DNA from 4 places in the Streptomyces sp. SAI-127 genome. Region 1 is predicted to be linked to each of the others. Evidence: riboswitches for the same ligand, from Rfam matches in the RefSeq annotation. Region 1 holds a riboswitch; each other region holds the start of a gene.
What was found. Region 1 has a riboswitch for thiamine pyrophosphate ahead of thiC (phosphomethylpyrimidine synthase ThiC). Riboswitches for the same ligand answer to the same signal wherever they lie in the genome.
Positions count from the first base shown of each region.

Region 2: linked by a shared signal. The riboswitch ahead of M2157_RS14940 (thiamine ABC transporter substrate-binding protein) and the one ahead of thiC (phosphomethylpyrimidine synthase ThiC) in region 1 are both predicted to bind thiamine pyrophosphate.
Region 3: linked by a shared signal. The riboswitch ahead of M2157_RS33675 (tetratricopeptide repeat protein) and the one ahead of thiC (phosphomethylpyrimidine synthase ThiC) in region 1 are both predicted to bind thiamine pyrophosphate.
Region 4: linked by a shared signal. The riboswitch ahead of thiO (glycine oxidase ThiO) and the one ahead of thiC (phosphomethylpyrimidine synthase ThiC) in region 1 are both predicted to bind thiamine pyrophosphate.

Region 1 covers NZ_JARXYJ010000001.1:5,299,137-5,304,751, forward strand. The annotation lists gene M2157_RS24265 (YibE/F family protein) at 182-1,951, opposite strand; TPP riboswitch at 2,023-2,212, shown strand; gene thiC (phosphomethylpyrimidine synthase ThiC) at 2,205-3,983, shown strand; gene M2157_RS24275 (serine hydrolase domain-containing protein) at 4,072-5,208, opposite strand; gene M2157_RS24280 (hypothetical protein) at 5,382-5,615, opposite strand, start outside.
Region 2 covers NZ_JARXYJ010000001.1:3,313,500-3,319,114, reverse strand. The annotation lists gene M2157_RS14955 (phosphatidate cytidylyltransferase) at 1-1,008, shown strand, start outside; gene M2157_RS14950 (hypothetical protein) at 1,344-1,751, shown strand; gene rlmN (23S rRNA (adenine(2503)-C(2))-methyltransferase RlmN) at 1,829-2,935, shown strand; TPP riboswitch at 2,959-3,066, shown strand; gene M2157_RS14940 (thiamine ABC transporter substrate-binding protein) at 3,063-4,133, shown strand; gene M2157_RS14935 (iron ABC transporter permease) at 4,178-5,615, shown strand, end outside.
Region 3 covers NZ_JARXYJ010000001.1:7,309,516-7,315,130, reverse strand. The annotation lists gene M2157_RS33695 (terpene cyclase/mutase family protein) at 1-78, opposite strand, end outside; gene M2157_RS33690 (class I SAM-dependent methyltransferase) at 75-809, opposite strand; gene M2157_RS33685 (glycosyltransferase family 4 protein) at 803-2,233, opposite strand; gene M2157_RS33680 (TetR family transcriptional regulator) at 2,440-3,075, shown strand; gene M2157_RS33675 (tetratricopeptide repeat protein) at 3,156-4,019, opposite strand; TPP riboswitch at 4,094-4,269, opposite strand; gene M2157_RS33670 (ferredoxin) at 4,338-4,571, opposite strand; gene M2157_RS33665 (aldehyde dehydrogenase) at 4,578-5,615, opposite strand, start outside.
Region 4 covers NZ_JARXYJ010000001.1:7,634,095-7,639,709, forward strand. The annotation lists gene pknB (Stk1 family PASTA domain-containing Ser/Thr kinase) at 1-120, opposite strand, end outside; gene M2157_RS35075 (thiazole synthase) at 276-1,073, opposite strand; gene thiS (sulfur carrier protein ThiS) at 1,077-1,277, opposite strand; gene thiO (glycine oxidase ThiO) at 1,274-2,437, opposite strand; TPP riboswitch at 2,435-2,547, opposite strand; gene M2157_RS35090 (hypothetical protein) at 2,600-2,950, shown strand; gene M2157_RS35095 (FAD-dependent oxidoreductase) at 2,983-4,197, shown strand; gene M2157_RS35100 (Rv2175c family DNA-binding protein) at 4,290-4,661, shown strand; gene thiE (thiamine phosphate synthase) at 4,756-5,406, shown strand; gene metF (methylenetetrahydrofolate reductase [NAD(P)H]) at 5,530-5,615, shown strand, end outside.

The DNA.
Region 1 (5,615 bases):
CGGGGCTCAGGGTGAGGGTGGCGCGCTGTCGGGAAGGCGGGCCGGTTGACCTCGGGGCAGGCTGGATCTGGCCACCCTCGTCTCATCGTCGGAGCCGGAAGCCGGGAGCCCTAGGGTGCTTCTGGCGAAGCTTGAAGTCGCCCTTGCGCTGGTGGAGGTGGGCAGCGCCCCTGATCCCCTCTCAGCGCCTGCGCCGTCGCCCCTTGCCACCGCGTGCCGCTGCCGGCCGGCTGTCGGCCGTGCCCGCGCTCACGCTTGTCGCCGGTACGGGTGCCGGAGCCCCCGCACCCACCGCCTCCGCCCCCGGCCGGTCCGCCGAGACCACCAGGGCCGCGAGGACCGTGGTGACCGGCACCGATGCGACGAGGCCGATCGAGCCGACCAGCGTGCGCACGATCTCCTCCGCCACCAGCTCACTGTTGGCGACGGTCCCCACGCTGGACTGTGCGATGGAGAAGAGCAGCAGCAGCGGCAGCGCGGCACCCGCGTAGGCGAGGACGAGCGTGTTGACGACGGAGGCGATGTGGTCGCGCCCGATCCGGATACCCGCGCGGTAGAGCCCGCGCCAGCCCATCGTCGGGTTGGCGTCGTGCAGCTCCCACACGGCCGAGGTCTGCGTGACCGTCACGTCGTCGAGGACACCGAGCGAGCCGATGATGACGCCGGCGAGCAGCAGGCCGCTCATGTCGATCGACGGATACAGCCCATGGATGAGCCCGGTGTTGTCGTCCGTGTTGCCCGTGAGCGCGGCCCAACCGATGAACTGCGAGCCGAGGAGGCCGATCAGCACCAGGGAGATCAGCGTGCCGAGCACCGCCACGGAGGTTCTGGCCGACAGACCGTGGCACATGTAGAGGGCGATCAGCATGATGGCGCTCGACCCGACCACCGCCACGAGGAGCGGGTTCGAGCCCTGCAGGATCGCGGGCAGGACGAAGAAGTTCAGCAGCAGGAAGCTGATGGTCAGGGCGACCAGCGCCATGACACCGCGCAGTCGCCCGACGATCACGACGGCGAGCGCGAAGATTCCGGCGAGCAGCCCCATGGGGAGCCTGCGGTTCACGTCGGCGACCGAGTACTGCAGATCCCTGGGCGCCGAAGGCTCGTACGCGACCACGACCTTCTGGCCCTCGTGCAACTGCCGGGACTGGTCCGGCTGGACGATCTCCGTGAAGGTGCGGCCCTTGTCGTCGCCGGTGTCGACCCGGATCGTCGCCTTCTTGCAGGTGCCGTTCGCCTGCTGCTCGGCGGAGGAGCCCTCGGCGGTGGAGGTGTCCCCGGTCGGGGTCTCCCCCGAGGCGTTCACCGACTTGCAGCTGACGCTCACGACCTTGGTGACCGTTGCCTGTTGGGTCTGCCGGTCGAAGCCGACCCCGGTACGTTCGTGCGCCGGGGCGCCACCGGGCCACAGCACTGCCAGGCCCACCACCACCGCTACGCCGAACGGGATGAGGATCGCCGCGATGACCTTGCGCAGGTGCTTGGAGACGGGAGTTGCCGGTCCGTGGCTGTGACTGTGGCCGTGCCCACCACCGCTGCCGGAGCCGCCCCCCTGCCCGTGTCCGTCGCCGGGTTCGTGCCCGTGCCCGTGTCCGTCGCCGGGTTCGTGCCCGTGCCCGTGTCCGTCGCCGGGTTCGTGCCCGTGCCCATGGCCGTCACCACCACCCCAGCCCCCGCCGCCCTGACCGCCACCCCGGCCACCATCACCATGGCCGCCGCCCAGGTCAGTGCCACCGACCTGGCCTCCACCACCGGCTCCGGGCCCGTACCCGTAGCCCTGCCCACTGTGCCCGCCCTGCCCACCGTGCTCATGCTCGTGCCAGCCGTCGGCCCCGCCGTTTCCGAACTGCCCGCGGGAGCCATTGCCGGGGCCGAGCCCGGGACCGTTTCCGGAGCCCGGTCGGCGCGGAGGCTCGGGAGGCGGGTATGGGGGCTGATGCATCGTGGTCACCGACCGATCATCGCAAGAACGACAGGGGCCCTCTGTTCACCGCGCCCGGATTGACGCTAGCGTGGAGCCACCTTTGTACACGCGGGAGCTCGGAGCACCGGGCTGAGAGGGCGCTGACCTCCGTCCCAGCGATGTTTCACGTGGAACGTCATCTCCATCGAGTGACGTTCCCCACGAAACGTCGGCAGACGGAAATCGCTGCGTCGACCGCCGAACCTGTTACCGGGTAATGCCGGCGTAGGGAGTAGGTCTCATGACCATCAAGGACGCGCGCACGCCTGCCTCCGATCAGCTTGACGGGGAGGCCGGGAAGTCCATCGGCTGGCACAAGGCGTACATCGAGGGCTCGCGCCCCGATCTGCGGGTGCCGGTCCGTCAGGTGCACCTCACCAACGGACAGTCCGTCACGCTGTACGACACGTCCGGCCCGTACACCGATCCGCTCACCGAGACGGATGTCCGACGGGGCCTTGCGCCTCTGCGGGACAACTGGATCATCGCCCGCGGGGACACCGAGGAGTACGCGGGACGTCCCGTGCGCCCCGAGGACGACGGGATCAAGCACACCTCACCGCGGGGTGGCCTCCGTAACCTCGACGCGGTCTTCCCGGGGCGGCCGCGCCAGCCGCGCCGTAGCCGTGACGGCGGGGCGGTCACGCAGCTCGCCTACGCCCGTCGCGGTGAGATCACACCGGAGATGGAGTACGTGGCCATCCGGGAGAACGTCGACCCCGAGGTCGTCCGCGAGGAGATCGCGGCGGGGCGCGCGGTGCTGCCGGCGAACGTCAACCACCCGGAGATCGAGCCGATGATCATCGGCAAGCGGTTCCTGGTGAAGGTCAACGCCAACATCGGCAACTCCGCGGTGACGTCCTCCATCGAGGAGGAGGTGGAGAAAATGACCTGGGCGACCCGCTGGGGCGCCGACACGGTCATGGACCTGTCCACCGGCCGCAACATCCACACCACGCGCGAGTGGGTGCTGCGCAACTCCCCCGTTCCCATCGGCACGGTGCCGCTCTACCAGGCGCTGGAGAAGGTCGACGGCCGCGCCGAGGAGCTGACCTGGGAGATCTACAAGGACACCGTCATCGAACAGGCCGAGCAGGGCGTGGACTACATGACGGTCCACGCGGGCGTGCGCCTGCCGTACGTACCCCTGACGGCCAACCGCAAGACCGGCATCGTCTCGCGAGGCGGCTCGATCATGGCGGCCTGGTGCCTCGCGCACCACAAGGAGTCGTTCCTGTACGAGAACTTCGAGGAACTGTGCGAGATCCTCGCCGCCTACGACGTCACGTACTCGCTGGGCGACGGCCTCAGGCCCGGTTCGATCGCGGACGCCAACGACGAGGCGCAGTTCGCGGAGTTGCGCACGCTCGGGGAACTCAACCGGATCGCGAAGCGTTTCAACGTACAGACCATGATCGAGGGCCCGGGGCACGTTCCGATGCACAAGATCAAGGAGAACATCGACCTTCAGCAGGAGATCTGCGATGAAGCTCCGTTCTATACGCTCGGCCCGCTGACCACCGACGTCGCGCCGGCCTACGACCACATCACCTCCGGCATCGGCGCCGCGATGATCGCCTGGTGGGGCACCGCGATGCTCTGCTACGTCACGCCCAAGGAGCACCTGGGCCTGCCCAACCGGGACGACGTCAAGACCGGTGTCATCACCTACAAGATCGCCGCCCATGCGGCCGACCTCGCCAAGGGACACCCCGGCGCCCAGGACTGGGACGACGCCCTCTCCGACGCCCGCTTCGAGTTCCGCTGGGAGGACCAGTTCAACCTGGCCCTCGACCCCGACACGGCCCGGGAGTTCCACGACGAGACCCTCCCGGCCGAACCGGCCAAGACGGCTCACTTCTGCTCCATGTGCGGGCCGAAGTTCTGCTCGATGAAGATCTCCCAGGACATCCGCCGTCGCCACGGCGACAGCCAGACGGAGATCGAGGAGGGCATGGCCCAGAAGTCGAAGGAGTTCGCGGCGAGCGGGAACCGGGTGTATCTGCCGCTCGCGGACTGAGCCCGACAGGTGAATGGGCCCGCGCCGCCGAACCACCCGAGTCCGGGCGGTGGCGCGGACCCATGAGTCCGTCGACAGCCGAAGACGCTCAGGCGGTGAGCAAGGTGACGACCCGGTTGATCATGTCCTCACTCGCGGCCAGAGGCGTCGGTGTGTACGACAACACGAAGCGGAGCCGCAGATCCCGGGTGGCGAACATACGGGTGCGGTACCCGTACGTGTCACCTGTCTTGCCCCAGAACGTCACGCCGTTCACTGTGGCCGTCTGCAGCCCCATGCTGTAGCGGGCCGGACTGCCGTCCACCATGTGAACGGACTGCGGCGGCAGAGCGAAGAGGTGGCTCATGGCCTCGGGCGGCAGTAACACGCCGGAGAACAGGGCTTCCTGGAAGCGGAAGAGGTCGTCGGCGGATGAGACCAGTTCTCCCTCGCCCCAGGAGCTCGACTGTTCGTACGTCGTGATGTCCTGGAGCGACTTGTCGGTCATGCGGAGGTAGCCGTGCACATGCGGGCCGTGCAGGTGCGGGTCGTCACCAGGCAACAGGGTCCGCGTCAGGTTCAGGGGACGCAGGATGCGGGACTTGATCGCCTCGCCGTAGTGCCGGCCGGTCAGCTCCTCGATGAGCAGGGCGAGCAGCACATAGTTGATGCCGCGGTACTCCTGTTTGGTGCCGGGAGGGAACTTGAGCGGGCTGTGGGTCACGGTCCGCACCATTTCCCGGGGTGTCCATCGGTCTCCTCGGTGCCGTAGGACGGCTTCCGGGGTACTGAGGTCCGGCAGTCCTCGATGGTCGGGCAGTCCGCTCGTGTGGTTCAGCAACTGCGTCACGGTGATGCGTGCGAAGGAGGAGGGAAGAAGGCCCCGAAGGTACCTGCCGATGGGGGCATCGAGGTCCACCCGGTGTCGCGCCCACAGCTGCAGCACGACAGCCGCCACGAATGCCTTGGTGACGCTGCCTGCTCGGAACCGGTCGTCCCCGTACAGGGCACGGCCGCTCCTTATGTCTGACACTCCTGCGGTGCCGTACCAGTGGGTTCCCCGGCCCTCGACGCGCAGTTGCGCGGAGGTGGCCGGCGGATGGGACAGATCGCTGATCGCAGCTTGCAGGGCACTGGTGTCCGCGGTGGTCTTGGCTGACGCGCCGGCACTGGCGCTTCCGGTGACAGCCAGCATGGCACCGGCCGCACAACCACCCATCAGGGAACGTCGGGAGAGAGAAGTCATGGTCCGTCATGCTGCCGACGTTGCCCCGTGGTGCCATCCGGGATGTCCCCCACGAACACCCGGACCGGACCCCGAGGCCGTTGTTGCGCGCCGACGGAGAGGCCGGCCCGCGGCCGGATCTTCGGCTTGCGCTCCCCGTGGTGGGGGCGCAAGCCGAGGGGCTGTGCCGGGTGCTACTCCGGCTGGTGTTCCGGCCCCCCGAAGTCCGGGCTGGTGTAGTCCGGGCTGGTGAAGCTCGGGCGGGCACCGGACGCTCCGTCGTCCGGGCTGCTGAAGCCCGGGCGGCCGTAGCCGAGGCTGGGCATCCGGCTGGTCGGTGCGGGCGGAGCCGTGTGGTGCAGTGCGGCGGTGCCGGGGTCGGCCAGAGCCTCCCTGAGGAAGGGGAGGATGCCGCGTTCCAGCAGGGC
Region 2 (5,615 bases), 2.0 Mb from region 1:
CAGGATGACGACCGGGGGGCCGCTCGGCTGAGCGGTCCCTTGTTCCGGGACGAGCAGTTCCGGGACGAGGCGTTCCGGGACGAGAGGTTCCGCGACGAGACGACGTCGGCGCAGCCCTACGCGGCGGCGCCGCAGAAGCAGAATCCGGAGCCCATGCCCGACTCCTCGCAGCCGGCGCCCGCGCCGCAGAAGAAGAGCGCGGGGCGGGATCTGGGTGCCGCCATAGGCGTCGGGGTCGGACTCGGTGCGGTGATCATCGCGTCGCTGTTCTTCGTCAAGGCCGCGTTCGTCGGCGTGATAGCGGTCGCCGTCGTCGTGGGTCTGTGGGAGCTGACCAGCAGGCTTCAGGAGCGCAAGGGCATCAAGGCGCCGCTCGTGCCGCTGGCGCTCGGCGGGGCCGCGATGGTCGTCACGGGGTACGTCAGGGGCGCCGAGGGGGCCTGGGTCGCCATGGCGCTCACGGCACTCGCCGTCCTCGTCTGGCGGATGACGGAACCGCCGGAGGGCTACCTCAAGGACGTCACGGCGGGCGTCTTCGCGGCGTTCTACGTTCCGTTCCTGGCCACGTTCGTCGCGATGATGCTGACAGCCGAGGACGGGGCGGCCCGGGTACTGATGTTCCTGCTCCTGACCGTCGTCAGCGACACGGGCGCGTACGCCGTCGGCTGGCGCTTCGGCACGCACAAGCTCGCGCCGCGCATCAGCCCCGGCAAGACCCGTGAGGGTCTGGTCGGAGCGGTGCTGTTCGCGATGGTGGCGGGCGCGCTGTGCATGCAGTTCCTGATCGACGACGGCACCTGGTGGCAGGGCCTGCTCATCGGCCTCGCGGTCGCGGCCAGCGCGACGCTGGGTGACCTCGGTGAGTCGATGATCAAGCGGGACCTCGGCATCAAGGACATGGGCACTCTGCTGCCGGGCCACGGCGGCATCATGGACCGCCTGGACTCCCTCCTGCCGACGGCTCCGGTGGTGTGGCTGCTGCTGGTCCTGTTCGTGGGCTCCGGCTGACTTACCTCGCGTCTACGGCTTTCCCGGCCCCCGTCCTGTTCAGGGCGGGGGCTGCCGGCTGTGCGATCGCCCTCATCGGCCTGGAGGGGGCGGTCAGCACATGACGTGTTTCCCGTGCCCCTGACCGGGGGCTTCTTCATGGCGGGCGGCCCGGCGGTCGCCGCCGTGTCCGACGGATCTTTCCGGGTGTCGGGGAACATCAACCGGGCGGCAAGGATGATCACTCCCAGGGACGCCCACACCAGACCGTGGCGCAGCCACCGCACGCCGCCCTCCCAGTCCCGGGGAGGGCCGAAGGCCGGCCAGGACGCGAGAAAATGCGATCGAGGAGCGTCATGGAGCTGTCACCCTCGCCGTTGAACCGGATCGCGAACAGCGGCCTCGGAGCAGTCCCCGCAGTGGTGGGCGTTGCTTATGCGACTCAAGCCAGTGACGGGTCCGCGCGGCTCGTGGCGTGGGCCGCCGTGATCGGTTTGGTGTTCATCGCTGTCCGGGGCTATCGACTCGGTGTCACCTGCGACAACAGTAAGGCGACGATCCGTGGCTATGTGCGCACGCGAGTGATCATGAGAGAGCACATCACCGCGGTCTCGGACTTCCCTGCCATCAGGTGGACGACTGGCACGGGGCGCAAGCGATGGACACCGATCACGGCGTTCATGACGAGCCCGAGCGAGACCACAGGGACCCGACTCTCGAAGGAACGCATCACCGCGAAACTGCGGCGGTGGGCGAGACCCTAGATACTTGACCCACAGGTGACCACCCCCACCCCACTCCGGCCTGGGCCCCCCAGTTGATCTGCCACACTGGAAGGGTTATGCCTGCACCCGGAGAACTCACTTTCGTCGCCCCCCGCGGAGCCAAGAAGCCGCCGCGGCACCTTGCCGATCTCACGCCCGCCGAGCGCAAGGAGGTCGTGGCGGGGATCGGGGAGAAGCCGTTTCGTGCCAAGCAGCTCTCGCAGCACTACTTCGCGCGGTACGCGCACGACCCGGCGGAGTGGACCGACATCCCGGCCGGCGCGCGCGGCAAGCTCCAGGAGGCGTTGCTTCCCGAGCTCATGACCGTCGTACGGCATCTGTCGACCGACCAGGGGACCACGCGCAAGACGCTGTGGCGGCTGTTCGACGGGACGCTCGTGGAGTCGGTGCTGATGCGGTACCCGGACCGGGTGACCATGTGCATCAGCTCGCAGGCGGGCTGTGGCATGAACTGCCCCTTCTGTGCCACCGGGCAGGCGGGACTGGACCGCAATCTGTCCACCGCCGAGATCGTGCACCAGATCGTGGACGGGATGCGGGCGCTCCGGGACGGAGAGGTGCCCGGCGGGCCCGCGCGGCTCTCCAACATCGTCTTCATGGGGATGGGCGAACCGCTCGCCAACTACAAGCGGGTCGTCGGGTCCATTCGTGCGCTCACCGACCCCGCGCCCGACGGGCTCGGGCTCTCCCAGCGCGGCATCACCGTGTCGACCGTGGGGCTCGTGCCCGCCATTCACCGGTTCTCCGAAGAAGGCTTCAAGTGCCGGCTCGCGATCTCCCTGCACGCGCCCGACGACGAGCTGCGTGACACCCTCGTCCCCGTGAACACGCGGTGGAAGGTTCGCGAGGTGCTCGACGCCGGGTTCGAGTACGTCGAGAAGAGCGGGCGTCGGCTGTCCATCGAGTACGCGCTCATCCGGGACATCAACGACCAGGCGTGGCGGGGCGACCGGCTCGGCCGCCTGCTCAAGGGCAAGCCGGTGCACGTCAACCTCATCCCGCTGAACCCGACTCCCGGGTCCAAGTGGACCGCCTCCCGGCCCGAGGACGAGAAGGCCTTCGTCGAGGCCATCGCCGCCCATGGTGTGCCGGTGACGGTCCGGGACACCCGTGGACAGGAGATCGACGGGGCCTGTGGTCAGCTCGCGGCCACCGAGCGGTAGTCTGACGGACGTACGTACATCTTCATATCCGACAGGGGAGCGCCACAGCGCTGAGAGTGCGGCAATCGGGCCGCAGACCCTCTGAACCTCGCCCAGGTCATTCTGGGTAGGAAGTTCGGTCATCACCGTGAACAACAAGAAGTTCCTTGCTGCCGTCGTCGGCCTCGGCCTCGTCACGCTGTCCGCGTGCGGGTCGTCGTCCGACGACTCCGAAAGCTCCGGCTCCAAGACCGTCACCCTCGTCAGCCACGACTCGTGGGCCGTCTCCAAGAACGTCCTCGCCGACTTCGAGAAGAAGTCCGGCTACCAGGTCAAGGTCCTGGAGGACGGCGACGCCGGGCAGGCCGTCAACAAGGCCATTCTCACCAAGGACAACCCGCAGGGCGACGTCTTCTTCGGCGTCGACAACACCTTGCTGTCCCGCGCGCTCGACAACGGGCTCTTCCAGTCGTACGAGGCCAAGGGCGCCGATCGGATCAAGGCCGGGTACCGGGTCGACGGGGACAAGGTCACGCCCATCGACACCGGCGACATCTGCGTCAACTACGACAAGGCCTACTTCACCGAGCACAAGCTCCAGCCGCCGACGTCGTACGACGATCTGATCAAGCCCGCCTACAAGAACCTCCTCGTCACCGAGAACGCCTCCACCTCCTCGCCGGGCCTCGGCTTCCTCCTCGGGAGCGCGGCGAAGTACGGCGACGACGGATGGCAGGGCTACTGGAAGAAGCTCAAGGCCAACGGCGTCAAGGTCGTCGACGGCTGGGAGCAGGCCTACAACGAGGAGTTCTCCGGTTCCGCCGGGGGCAAGAAGGCGAAGGCCGACCGGCCGCTCGTCGTGTCGTACGCCTCCTCGCCGCCCGCCGAGGTGATCTACGCCGACCCGAAGCCGACGACCGCCCCGACCGGCGTGGCGCAGGGCACCTGCTTCCGGCAGATCGAGTACGCCGGACTGCTGAGCAACGCCGCGAACGCCAAGGGCGGCAAGGCGTTGCTGGACTTCCTGCTCACCAAGGAGTTCCAGCAGGACATGCCGCTCAACATGTTCGTCTACCCGGTCGTGGACGGCGCCCAGGTGCCGGCCGAGTTCACGCAGTACGGTCCGCAGGCCAAGGACCCCGAGACCATGGACCCGGCGAAGATCGCCGACAACCGTGACGACTGGGTCAAGTCGTGGACCTCGCTCGTACTGAAGTAAGGCCCCGCAAGGGCGTCAAGAACGCGGCGGCCCGGCTCGGGCTGATGGCCGTGCCCGTCGCGTTCTTCGCCGTCTTCTTCGCCTATCCCGTGTCGGCGATCGTTGCGCGCGGACTCGAGACCGACGGGACCTGGCAGTTCGGCAGGATCATCGACGTCCTCACCCAGCCGGACATCCGGCACGTCCTGTGGTTCACCACCTGGCAGGCGCTCGCCTCCACGGCGCTCACGCTCCTGGTCGCGCTCCCCGGCGCGTATGTCTTCGCGCGCTTCGACTTCCCCGGCAAACAGATCCTGCGGGCCGTGGTCACCGTCCCCTTCGTGCTGCCGACCGTCGTCGTCGGTACGGCCTTCCTGGCGCTCGTCGGCCGTGGTGGGTTGCTGGACGAGTTGTGGGGCGTACGGCTGGACACCACGGTGTGGGCGATCCTGCTCGCGCACGTCTTCTTCAACTACGCGGTCGTCGTACGGACGGTCGGCGGACTGTGGGCCCAGCTGGATCCGCGTCAGGAGGAGGCCGCGCGGATGCTCGGCGCGTCCCGGCTCAGGGCCTGGCGGACGGTCACGCTCCCCGCGCTCGCGCCCGCAGTGGCCGCCGCCGCCCTCATGGTCTTCCTCTTCACCTTCACCTCCTTCGGCGTAGTGCAGATCCTCGGCGGGCCGACCTTCTCGACACTCGAAGTGGAGATCTACCGGCAGACCTCCGAGATCTTCGACCTGTCCACGGCCGCCGTGCTGACGCTGATCCAGTTCGTCGCGGTGGGCGCTGTTCTCGCCCTGCACGCGTGGACCGTACGGCGCCGGGAGACCGCGCTGCGGCTCGTGGACGAGTCCGTCACCGCCCGGCGGCCGCGAGGGGCGGGGGAGTGGGGGCTGCTGGCCGGGGTCGTGGGCAGCGTCGCCGTACTCCTGGTGCTGCCGCTCGCGGTGCTGGTGCAACGGTCGCTCGACGCTCCCGACTTCGGCTACTACCGGGCGCTGACCCACAGCGACGGCGGGGTCTTCCTCGTCGCGCCGATCGAGGCGGTCGGGAACTCACTGGAGTACGCCCTCGCCGCCACCGCCATCGCGGTGGTGATCGGGGGCCTCGCGGCGGCCGCGCTGACGCGGCGGGACGCGGGCCGGTTCGTACGGGGCTTCGACGCGCTGCTGATGCTGCCGCTCGGGGTGTCCGCGGTGACCGTCGGCTTCGGGTTCCTGATCTCGCTCGACGAGCCGCCGCTGGACCTCAGGCAGTCCTGGATCCTGGTGCCGCTCGCGCAGGCGCTGGTCGGGGTGCCCTTCGTCGTGCGGACCATGCTGCCGGTGCTGCGGGCCGTGGACCACCGGCTGCGGGAGGCCGCGGCCGTGCTCGGGGCCTCGCCGTGGCGGGTGTGGCGGGAGGTCGATCTGCCCATGGTGCGGCGGGCGTTGCTGATCGCGGCGGGCTTCGCGTTCGCCGTGTCGCTGGGGGAGTTCGGGGCGACGGTGTTCATCGCACGGC
Region 3 (5,615 bases), 2.0 Mb from region 1:
CCCGGCGACGGTCGCGGCGGCCTGCTCGGCGGTGAGGACCCCGGGCAGGACGAGGTGTTCTGTCCGGGGAGTGGTCACGAGGTGGCCACCTGCGGAAGGTGCGGCTTGGTCGCGTACGCCACGAAGCTCTTGCCGATCAGCGGGTTCAGTGCCTGCTCGGCGACCCGGGTGGCCAGCGGCTTCTTCATGATGTCCCAGACCAGCAGCTTGTGGTACGCCTGCACCGGCAGCGCCTTGTCGTTGTCGACGCCGAACGCGCACTTGAGCCACCAGTACGGGGAGTGCAGGGCGTGCGCGTGGTGGGTGCCGTACGGCTTGAGGCCGGCCTCGCGGATCTTCGCGAGCAGCTCGTCCGCCTTGTAGATGCGGATGTGGCCGCCCTCGACCTCGTGGTAGGCGTCGGACAGCGCCCAGCAGACCTTTTCGGGGCCGTAGCGCGGGACGGTGATGGCGATCCGCCCACCCGGCTTGAGCACCCGGACCATCTCGGCGAGTACGCCCTTGTCGTCCGGGATGTGTTCCATCACCTCGGAGATGATCACGACGTCGAAGGACTCGTCGGGGAAGGGGAGGGCCAGGGCGTCGCCCTCCATCGCGGTGGCGGTGGCCCCTTCCGGTGCCTCACCGGCCTCCTTCATCGCCGTGAACCACTTCGCGACCTCGCGGATCTCCTCGGCGTTCTGGTCCAGCGCCACGACCTGCGCGCCGCGCCGGTAGCACTCGAACGCGTGCCGGCCGGCCCCGCAGCCGAGGTCCAGTACGCGGTCGCCCGGCGCGAGTGGGAACCGGGAGAAGTCGACGGTCAGCACGTGGCCCTGCTTTCGGGGTTGAGATCGGCGTCGGTCACTCGTGGGGCGGTCAGTGGTACGCCCGTCGCTGAGGCCGTGGAGCGGTCGGGGTGCTTGGCCGCGGAACGGGGCGTGGCCTCGGCGGCGGGTCCGGCGATCGCCTCGCGGTACCGGGCCACGGTGCCCTCCGCGGCTTTCGCCCAGGTGAACTTCGCCAGTACCCGCTCACGTCCGGCCCGGCCGAGTCGCGCCCTCAGGTCCGGGTCGCCCAGGAGACGGCTCAGGGCGGTCGCCAGTGCGCCCGGGTCCCCCGGCGGTACCGCCAGGCATGTCTCGCCGTCGCGCCCGGCGACCTCGGGGATGGCGCCGCCCGTCGTGGCGACCAGCGGGGTGCCCGTGGCCATGGCTTCCGCCGCCGGGAGTGAGAAGCCTTCGTAGAGCGAGGGCACGCAGGCGACCTCCGCCGAGCGGACGAGGTCGACCAGTTCGGCGTCCGTGATGCCCTTGACGAAGTCGACGGCGCCTTCGAGGCCGTAGCGCTCCATGGCCTGGGCGACCGGGCCCTCGGCCGGTCGCTTGCCCACAACTATGAGGTGCGCCCCGGGGTGTTCCGTGCGGACCTTCGCGAGCGCCTCGACGAGGAAGACGAGGCCCTTGAGGGGGACGTCCGCGCTGGAGGTCGTGACGATCCGGCCCGGCACCACGCGCACCGACGGATCCGGCGAGAACTGGTCGGTGTCGGCGCCGATGTGGACGACGTGGATGCGGTCGTCGCGCACGCCGAGGTGGTCGACGATCTCCTGGCGGGAGGTGCCGGAGACGGTGAGCACGGACGGCACGCGGCGGGCCACGCGCTTCTGCATACGGGTGAAGGCGTACCAGCGGCGCTTGGACAGCCGCTGCCGCCATCCCTCGGCCGCGTCCAGCTCCAACTGCCGGTCCACGGTGATGGGGTGGTGGATGGTGGTCACCAGCGGAGCGCCGACATCGCCCAACAGGCCGTAACCGAGGGTCTGGTTGTCGTGAATCACGTCGAACTCACCGCTGCGGGCCCGGAGATGACGTCGGGCCCGCAGGGAGAAGGTGAGCGGCTCGGGGAAGCCGCCGGTCCACATCGTGGCGACTTCCAGGGCGTCTATCCAGTCGCGGTACTCGTCGCGTTTCGGGGTGCGGAAGGGATCCGGAGAGCGGTAGAGGTCCAGGCTGGGCAGCTCGGTCAGGCTCAGGCCGTCGTAGCCCGGATCGAGAACGGGGTAGGGCTGGGAGCCTATGACCTCGACACGGTGGCCGAGGCGGGCCAGTTCGCGTGAGAGGTGGCGTGTGTAGACACCCTGGCCGCCGCAGAACGGGTTCCCTTTGTAGGTGAGGAGCGCGATACGGAGCGGTCGCTCGCCGTCGGCGGCCGGGCCCTCAAAGGCCCCTGCCTGACTGGCCTCAGCGGTCACTCTGGGCCCCCTTCTGCCTGCACTGTCCCGCGAGATTACGACGAGAAGGTAATCTAGAACAAGTTTCAGACTTGATCGTTCAGGAGGCTCTGAATCTACCGGCAGGTAGGGGTCCTGTGAGCGGTGGATCAGGTGATTCACGCCACGACCGGCACCCTGGCATGCTGAGTGATCACACATCCTCACGGACTGTCACGGAACCCAAGGTGGACAAGGTGGCCAAGCCGGCCAGAGTGGAAGCCAGCACCGTACGACCCGACACACCGCCGCTGACCGAGCGACAGGAGGCGCGGCGCCGCCGCATCCTGCACGCGAGCGCGCAGCTGGCGAGCCGCGGCGGGTTCGACGCGGTGCAGATGCGGGAGGTCGCGGAGTCCTCACAGGTGGCGCTCGGCACCCTTTACCGGTACTTCCCCTCCAAGATCCATCTGCTGGTCGCCACCATGCAGGACCAGCTGGAACACATGCACGGCACGCTCCGCAAGAAGCCGCCGCAGGGCGAGACGGCGGCCGAGCGGGTCGCGGAGACCCTGATGCGGGCCTTCCGGGCGCTCCAGCGCGAGCCGCATCTGGCGGACGCGATGGTCCGCGCGTTGACCTTCGCGGACCGCAGTGTGAGCCCGGAGGTCGACCAGGTCTCCCACCAGACCACGCTGATCATCCTGGACGCCATGGGGCTCGAGGACCCGACGCCCGAGCAGCTCTCCGCGGTCCGCGTCATCGAGCACACCTGGCACTCGGCCCTGATCACCTGGCTCTCGGGCCGGGCCTCCATCGCCCAGGTGAAGATCGACATCGAGACGGTGTGCCGACTGATCGACCTCACGGAACCGCCGTCCTAGCATCCCGGTCCTGGCGCCCCGGTCCTGGCGCCCCGGTCCGACCGCCCCGGTCCTGGCGCCCCGGCCCCACCGCCCCGGCGCTAGCCGACGGCCGCCAGTCCGCTCCAGCTCCGTCCCGTCGCCGTCTCCCCCGCCCACCGTTCCAGCAGGCGTCGGGCCTCCGTCTCGGGGGCCGCGAGGGAGACCTGCTGGGCGCCGGCGTCGACGGCGCGCTCCTGTTCGTGGGTGCCCTCGCTGCAGCAGGCGCACATCATGCGGACGCTGCTCGCCGGCTCGGCGCCGAAGCCGTGGTCGGTGAACAGCTCCAGGAGGGCCTCCAGGTCGGCCTTCTCGCCCGCGGCCACCGTGACCTCCAGGGTGGGCAGTTCGGACGCCTCGAAGAGCAGGAGTTCCTCGAAGACGGGGTACGTCGAGCCCTCGACGACCCGCTCGCCCTTCGGTTCGCCGTCGTGGACGACGATCTCGCCGTAGCGCCGTCCGCCCGTGACGGGCACGCTGACGACCCGGCCGCGGGTGGGGCACAGCCGCTCGATCCAGACGACCTCGCGCTCGCCGCCGGTGTCGAGGCGCACGCAGGCGTACCCGAAGCGCGCGTCGATCTGCCCTTCCCCGTCGGGGAGTTCGATGCCGAAGCCGCTCCACGCGTCCCGTGCCGTCGCCCAGTCCCGCTGGATCGTGGCCGCGATGCCGAGGTTCCAGTACGCCGGGTCGCCCTCGCCGCGCGGGGAGCGGGCCGCGGCCTCCCGGCCCAGCTCATACGCCTTGGCCCAGTTCCGCAGGAACTTGTGGGCGAGCGCGGCGTCGTACCACCACACGGCGCTTGCCTTCAGGTCCGGGAAGTGTGCGAGCACCTGCTCGTACAGCTCGGCGGCGCGCAGCCAGTCCTCGGCGTCCCAAGCGACCCGTGCCTGCTTGATCAGCTTCTTGGCCTCGGACTTCTCCACGCTTCCCCACTCCCGCGATGCGCTGACGACGACCGCAGGAGCGTAAGCCCTCACACCGGCGGGGAGCACGTGAGGGACCTACGAGACGGGTTCCCTTCGCCGGTATGGTCCGGATCAGGTTCTGGGGGTCGCCGTCGAGCCTTCCCGCTGCTCTTCGGCCTCTCAGCCCTACCGTCGACGTCGGCCCTGGCGGAAGCCTTCGCATCTCGCCTGAGTCGGCTACTTCGGTGGGACTCCCTCACTCGCCTCGTAGGCCTATGTCCAGAATAGAACCCTCGTCCGGGAATGAACCCTCTCAAACCATGATTTTCTCGGCTCCTACTCCTCCGGCGGGAACACCGGCTCCCCGCTCCCCAGCAGCGTGATCATGATGGCCTCCACCGGGCAGTTCTCCGCCGCCGCCAGGATCTTCTCGTTGGCGTCGCTCTCCGGGTCGGCGGGGTGGGACTGGCGGGCGGTGTCCAGGCGGAAGCCGTCGGGGGCGGTGTGCACGCACTGCGCGGAGCCGATGCACAGGGAGCGGTCGACCTCGACGTGCCAGCGGTCTCCCATCGCCGCTCACGCCTCCCAGCCGGCCGGCAGATGGATCATCTTGTGCTCCAGGTACTCGCCGTAGCCCTCGGGGCCGAACTCCCTTCCCAGGCCGGAGCTCTTGTAGCCGCCGAAGGGGCCGAGCATGTCGAGGCTGAAGGTGTTGACGTTGTAGGTGCCGGTACGGACCTGGCGGGCGACCTCGATGCCGCGCTCGACGTCGGCCGTCCACACGCTGCCCGACAGTCCGTAGTCCGAGTCGTTGGCGATCTTCACCGCCTCGGACTCGTCGCCGTAGGGAAGGAGGCAGATCACCGGTCCGAAGATCTCCTCGCGCGCGATCCGCATCGAGTTGTCGACGTCGCCGAAGAGCGTCGGCTCGACGTACCAGCCGCGCTCCAGGCCCGCCGGACGCCCGCCGCCGGTGAGGATCTTGGCGCCCTCCTCCTGGCCGATGCGGATGTAGTCGAGGTTGCGGCGCTGCTGGCGTTCGGCGACCAGCGGGCCGACCTGGGTGGCCGGGTCGAGCGGGTCGCCGACGACCAGTGCACTCGCCGCCGCGGCAAGGGCCTCGGCGAACTCGTCGTAGCGGGAGCGGGGCAGCAGGATGCGGGTCTGGGCCACGCAGGCCTGGCCGTTGTTCATCCAGGCGGACGGGACGATCCCGGCGACGGCCGTCTCGACGTCCGCGTCCGGGAGGACCACGGCCGCCGACTTGCCGCCCAGCTCCAGGGTCACGCGCGTGAGATTGCGGGCGGCGACCTCCATCACGCGCTTGCCCGCGCCCACCGATCCGGTGAAGGAGACCTTGTCGATCCCCGGATGCCCGACCAGGTACTCGCTCACCTCACGGTCGGCCGGGAGGATGGACAGGACGCCGTCCGGCAGCCCGGCCTCCTTGGTGATCTCGGCCAGGATGTACGCGTCCAGCGGTGACTCGGGCGACGGCTTGAGCACCACCGTGCAGCCGGTGAGCAGCGCGGGGGCGAGCTTGGCGGCGGCGACGAACTGCGGGACGTTCCAGGGCACCACGGCCGCCACGACCCCGACCGGCTCGCGGCGCAC
Region 4 (5,615 bases), 2.3 Mb from region 1:
CAGACGGGTGTCCAGGGCCCGGTAGACCGTGGCCATCCCGCCGACCGCGATCCGCGCGTCCACGCGATAGCGGCCGTCGAGCACCTGCCCGACCAGCGGGTCCTGAAGGGTCGTATCCACGCAGGTGAGTCTACGAGCCGTCGCTGACAGCCCGTCCAGTTCGGCCGATATCGAGGCGGGACTGCAGCGTAGCTGTGACGCAGATCGCACGGAGTTGCCGGTCGGGGGCAGGTGTGCCGCTGGGTCACCTCACTGGCCCCGGCGCCCACGTCAGGTCACTGGAAAGCGGGCCGCTCCGGGTCCAGTGCCGCCCTGCCCTCCACCGGAGACGACGCCTCGGCGAAGTGCCGTCGAGGGATCCGTCCCGCCCGGGACGCCAGCCGCCCCGCCTCCACCGCGTGCCGCATCGCATGCGCCATCAGCTCGGGCTCCTGCGCCCGCGTCACCGCTGAGGCGAGCATCACACCCGCGCACCCGAGCTCCATCGCCAGGGCCGCGTCCGACGCCGTGCCCGCCCCCGCGTCCAGGATCACCGGCACACGCGCGTGCTCGACGATCAGCTGGAAGTTGTGCGGGTTGCGGATGCCGAGGCCCGAGCCGATCGGTGAGCCCAGCGGCATGATCGCCGCGCAGCCCGCGTCCTCCAGTTTCCGGGCGAGCACCGGGTCGTCGTTCGTGTACGGCAGCACCGTGAAACCGTCGTCCACCAGGGTCTCCGCCGCGTCCAGCAGCTCTATGGGGTCCGGCAGAAGGGTGCGCTCGTCGGCGATGACCTCCAGCTTGACCAGGTCTGTGCCGAGCGCCTCGCGCGCGAGGCGGGCCGTCAGGACGGCCTCTCCGGCGGTGAAACAGCCCGCCGTGTTCGGGAGCACCCGGATGCCGAGCCGCTCCAGTACGGACAGCACCGAGCCGTGCACCGAGGGGTTCACGCGCCGCATCGCGACCGTCGTCAGCTCGGTGCCGGAGGCGACCAGTGCTCGCTCGAGCACGTCCAGGCTGGGCGCTCCGCCCGTGCCCATGATCAGCCGGGACGAGAAGGACGTACCGCCGATGACAAAGGGATCGTCGGCCATGGGTCAGCCTCCTTGGACGGCGGTGAGGACTTCCACGCGGTCTCCCTCGGAGAGGGACGTGGAGGGCCACTGCGCGCGCGGGACGACGGTTTCGTTGAGCGCGGCGGCCACCCCGGAGGGCGCCTGCGTCAGCGCCCGCACGACGGTGTCGAGAGCCGTGCCGGAAGCGAACTCCCGCGGCTCTCCGTTGACGGAGATGTTCATGCCGGCTGCTCCAGGAGTTCCGCGGCGCCGAATCGCCTCGGGGTGAACGGGCGTGCCACGTCGGGGAGTTCGCCCGTCGTCAGGACGTGCGCCATGGCGTCCCCGGTGATCGGCGTGAGCAGTACGCCATTGCGATAGTGGCCGGTCGCGAGCACCAGCCCGGTCAGTTCCGTGGGCCCGAGCAGCGGGGCGTTGTCCGGGGAGCCCGGGCGCAGCCCCGCGCGGGTCTCCGTCAGCGGCAGCTCGGTGATGCCGGGGACGAGTTCGTGGGCGTCCCGCAGCAGCTCGTACACCCCGCCCGCGGTCACCGTCGTGTCCCAGCCCAGCTCCTCGCTGGTCGCGCCGATCACCAGCTCGCCGTTCTCCCGCGGCACCAGGTAGACCTGGCTGCCGCGCACCACGGCCCGCACAGTGCGGCTCAGGAAGGGCGCGCTGCGCGCAGGCACGGTCAGCCGCAGCACCTGGCCCTTCACGGGCCGTACCGGGGGCAGGACGTCCGCGGGGACCCCTTCGAGGCGGCCGCTGAGGCTTCCGGCGGCGAGCACCACCTGGCCCGCGCCCAGCTCGTCGCCGTCGGTCGTGGTGAGCCCTGCGGCCCGGTCCCCTGCGACACGGAGGCCCTTGGCCCACGCGCGGTGGAAGACGACACCCGCCTGCTCGCACGCGGCCAGCAACGCGCGCGTGAGCCGCCGTGGATCGATCTGGTGGTCGCCGTCCACCCGCAGTCCGCCCCGCACCCCCGGTGCGAGCATCGGCTCCAGGCGTCGGCACTCCCGGCCGGACAGCCACTCCGACTCCAGCCCCGACTGCCGCTGGAGCGCGTGCAGTTCGCGCAGGTGGGCGCGGTCGTCGGCGTCAAGGGCCACCGCGAGCGTGCCGCAGCGGCGGTAGCCGAGGTCGAGACCGGTCAGGTCGGTGAGCTCGGCCGCGAAGTCGGGATAGCGCTGGGCCGAGGCGAGGTTCAGCCCCAGCAGGGTCTGCTCGCCGTAGTGCAGTTCGGTGACAGCGGCCAGCATCCCGGCGGCCACCTGGGCGGCCCCGCCGCCCGGTTCGGGGTCCACGACGGTCGTGGTGAGTCCGCGCTGCGCGGCCCGCCAGGCCGTGACCAGGCCGATGATGCCGCCCCCGACGACGAGGACGTCTGACGTACGTGAGGACATGGGCGTCCAGCCCCTCCCTTCGCCGGCATGACCCGGATCAGGTTCGTACGGTCGGAGGCCGCCCAGCCTCCCTCTCAGCCCGGTGCGTCCGGGCTCCCGCGAGTGCTCTACGTTGGCCACCCTAGCCCGTGCCCGTGCGCCTCTGTAAGGGAGCCTTCCGCCATGCCCCGCTCGCTCGACGGTCTCCTCCTCGCCCCGGTGGCCGATCAGGCCCCGGGTCAGGTGGGTACTCGGACCCGGTTCACCTACCACGAGAAGGACGGGGAGATCTGGGCCGAGTACGCGGGCGGTGACGTCGTGCGCGGACATCTCGTCGGCACGCGCGCGGGGGATCGTCTCGACTTCCGGTACGTGCAGCTCAAGCAGGACGGAACGACATCCTCCGGGCACTGCGTCTCGACGGTCGTGGAGCTTCCCGACGGTCGGCTGCGGTTGGAGGAGACGTGGGAGTGGGAGTCGCAGCCGGGCAGCGGGACGAGCGTTGTGGAACAGGTCACTGAGCACGACTCCTGACTGACTGATTGTCAGGTGACTAGGGTGATCAAATGAGCGAGCAGACGCAGGCGCAGCGGCGGGTGGTCGTGGTCGGCGCGGGCATGGCCGGCGTACAGACCGCGGTCGCTCTGCGCGAACAGGGATTCAAGGGCACGGTCACGGTGATCGGCGCGGAGCCCCACCAGCCGTACGACCGTCCGCCGCTGTCCAAGGCCGTGCTGCTCGGCAAGGCCGAGGGCTCGGCCTTCGACGTGGACTTCGAGGCCCTCGGCATCGAACTGCTGCTCGGCCGCGAGGCGCTGGGCGTGCGCCCGGAAGCGCACGAACTGGACACCGAGGCCGGGCCTGTCCCGTACGACGCCCTGGTCCTCGCCACCGGTGCCGAACCGATCCGGCTGCCCGGCACGGAGGGTGTACCGGGCGTGCATCTGCTGCGCACCCTGGACGACGCCGAGCGGCTGCGCCCCGTGCTCGCCCGACAGCACGACATCGTGGTCGTCGGCGCGGGCTGGATCGGCGCCGAGTTCGCCACCGCCGCGCGTGAGTCGGGCTGCGCGGTGACGGTCGTGGAAGCCGCCGACCGGCCGCTCGCGGGCGCGCTGCCCGCCGAGGTGGCCGCGCCGATGACCTCCTGGTACGCCGACGCGGGTGCCGTGTTGCGCACCCACGCGCGCGTGGAGCGTGTCGAGCCCGGCGCGGTCGTCCTGGACGACGGCTCCCGGGTGGCCGCCGACGCGGTCGTGGTGGGTGTCGGCGCACGGCCCGCCACGGCCTGGCTCGCCGGTTCGGGCATCGAACTCGGCGCTCACCGCGAGGTCGTCGCCGACGACCGGCTGCGCACTTCCGTACCGGACGTCTACGCGGTCGGTGACTGCGCCTCCTTCCCCTCGGGCAGGTACGGCGAGCGCCTGCTGGTCCACCACTGGGACAACGCCCTCCAAGGCCCCCGCACGGTGGCCGCCGACATCCTGGGCGAGACCCGCCCGGTCTACGACCCCGTTCCGTACTTCTGGTCCGAGCAGTTCGGCCGCTTCGTCCAGTACGCCGGCCACCACGCGTCCGCTGACACGACGCTGTGGCGCGGCGAGCCGTCGGGCCCCGCCTGGACGGTGTGCTGGCTGCGCGAGAGGCGCCTGGTGGCCCTCCTGGCGGTGGGCCGGCCCCGCGACCTGGCCCAGGGCCGCCGCCTGATCGAGGCGGGCGCGGAGATGGACCCGGAGCTGCTCGCGGACCCGGCGAGGCCGCTGAAGGCGGCGACGGCATAGGCGACCACCGGGTGGGCCGCTGCGAGAACTGCGTTCCCCCGCCGGGGCGCCCCGGCTTCCGACTGTCAGTGCGGGATGGCACGCTTAATCCCGTGACCGAGATTGACGCAAAGATCGATGCTCTCGTCCCCGCCTGGCTCACCCTCCCCGACATCGCAGAAGTGCTCGATGTCGAGGTGACGCGTGTGCGGCAGCTGGTCAAGGACGGCCAGCTCATCGCCGTACGCCGTGGTGAGAACCGCGCGCTGCACGTTCCCGCCGCCTTCATCGACGGGGTCGAGCAGAAGGTCGTCAAGGGCCTGGCCGGGACCCTGACGCTCCTGAGGGACGACGGCTTCACCGACGAAGAGATGCTGGAGTGGCTCTTCACGCCCGACGAGAGCCTGCCCGGCACCCCCGCGCAGGCCCTGAGCGAGAATCGCGGCACGGAGGTGAAGCGCCGGGCCCAGGCGCTCGCCGTCTGATCCGAACCACACCGGCGTACGGGCCGTGACTGCCGAGGCCACGGCCACGGTCCGGCACGGCCCGTACGCCACCGAACCCGGGGGAGACTCACGCATGCCCGACACCACCCGTGACCGGCTCGCCGACGCCCGCGTCTACCTCTGCACGGACGCCCGCAAGCACCAGGGCGACCTCGCCGAGTTCCTGGACGCGGTCCTGGCCGGGGGCGTCGACATCGTGCAGCTGCGGGACAAGGGCATGGAAGCGGCCGAGGAACTGGAGCATCTCCAGGTCTTCGCCGACGCCTGCGCGCGGCACGGCAGGCTTCTCGCGGTCAACGACCGGGCCGACGTCGCCCACGCGGCGGGCGCCGGTGTGCTGCACCTCGGCCAGGGCGACCTGCCCGTCCCCGCCGCCCGCGCGATCCTCGGCGACGACATCCTCATAGGTCGCTCCACGCACGCCGAGGCGGAGGCCGCCGCTGCCGCGGTCCAGGACGGCGTGGACTACTTCTGCACCGGCCCCTGCTGGCCGACCCCCACCAAGCCAGGCCGGCACGCCCCCGGCCTCGACCTGGTCCGGTACACCGCCGCCCTCGGCACCGACCGCCCCTGGTTCGCCATCGGCGGCATCGACCTCGGCAACCTCGACGAGGTCCTGGAGGCCGGTGCCCGCCGGGTCGTGGTCGTCCGGGCGATCACCGAGGCGGACGACCCGGGCGCGGCCGCCGCGGAGTTCGCGAAGCGGCTGCGTGACACGGAGTGAGGGGCCGGTATTCGCCGGTCGCATGATCGGCCCGGTGTCCGAGGGGTGGACAACAAGTCGACAAAGCGGGCAAATTTCCCTGATCCGGTTGGGCGACCGCTGCCCCCTGGCTAACCTGCCGGTATGGCCCTAGGAACCGCATCCACCAGGACTGACCGCGCACGCACGGTGCGTGACATGCTCGCCGCGGGCAAGACGACGTACTCCTT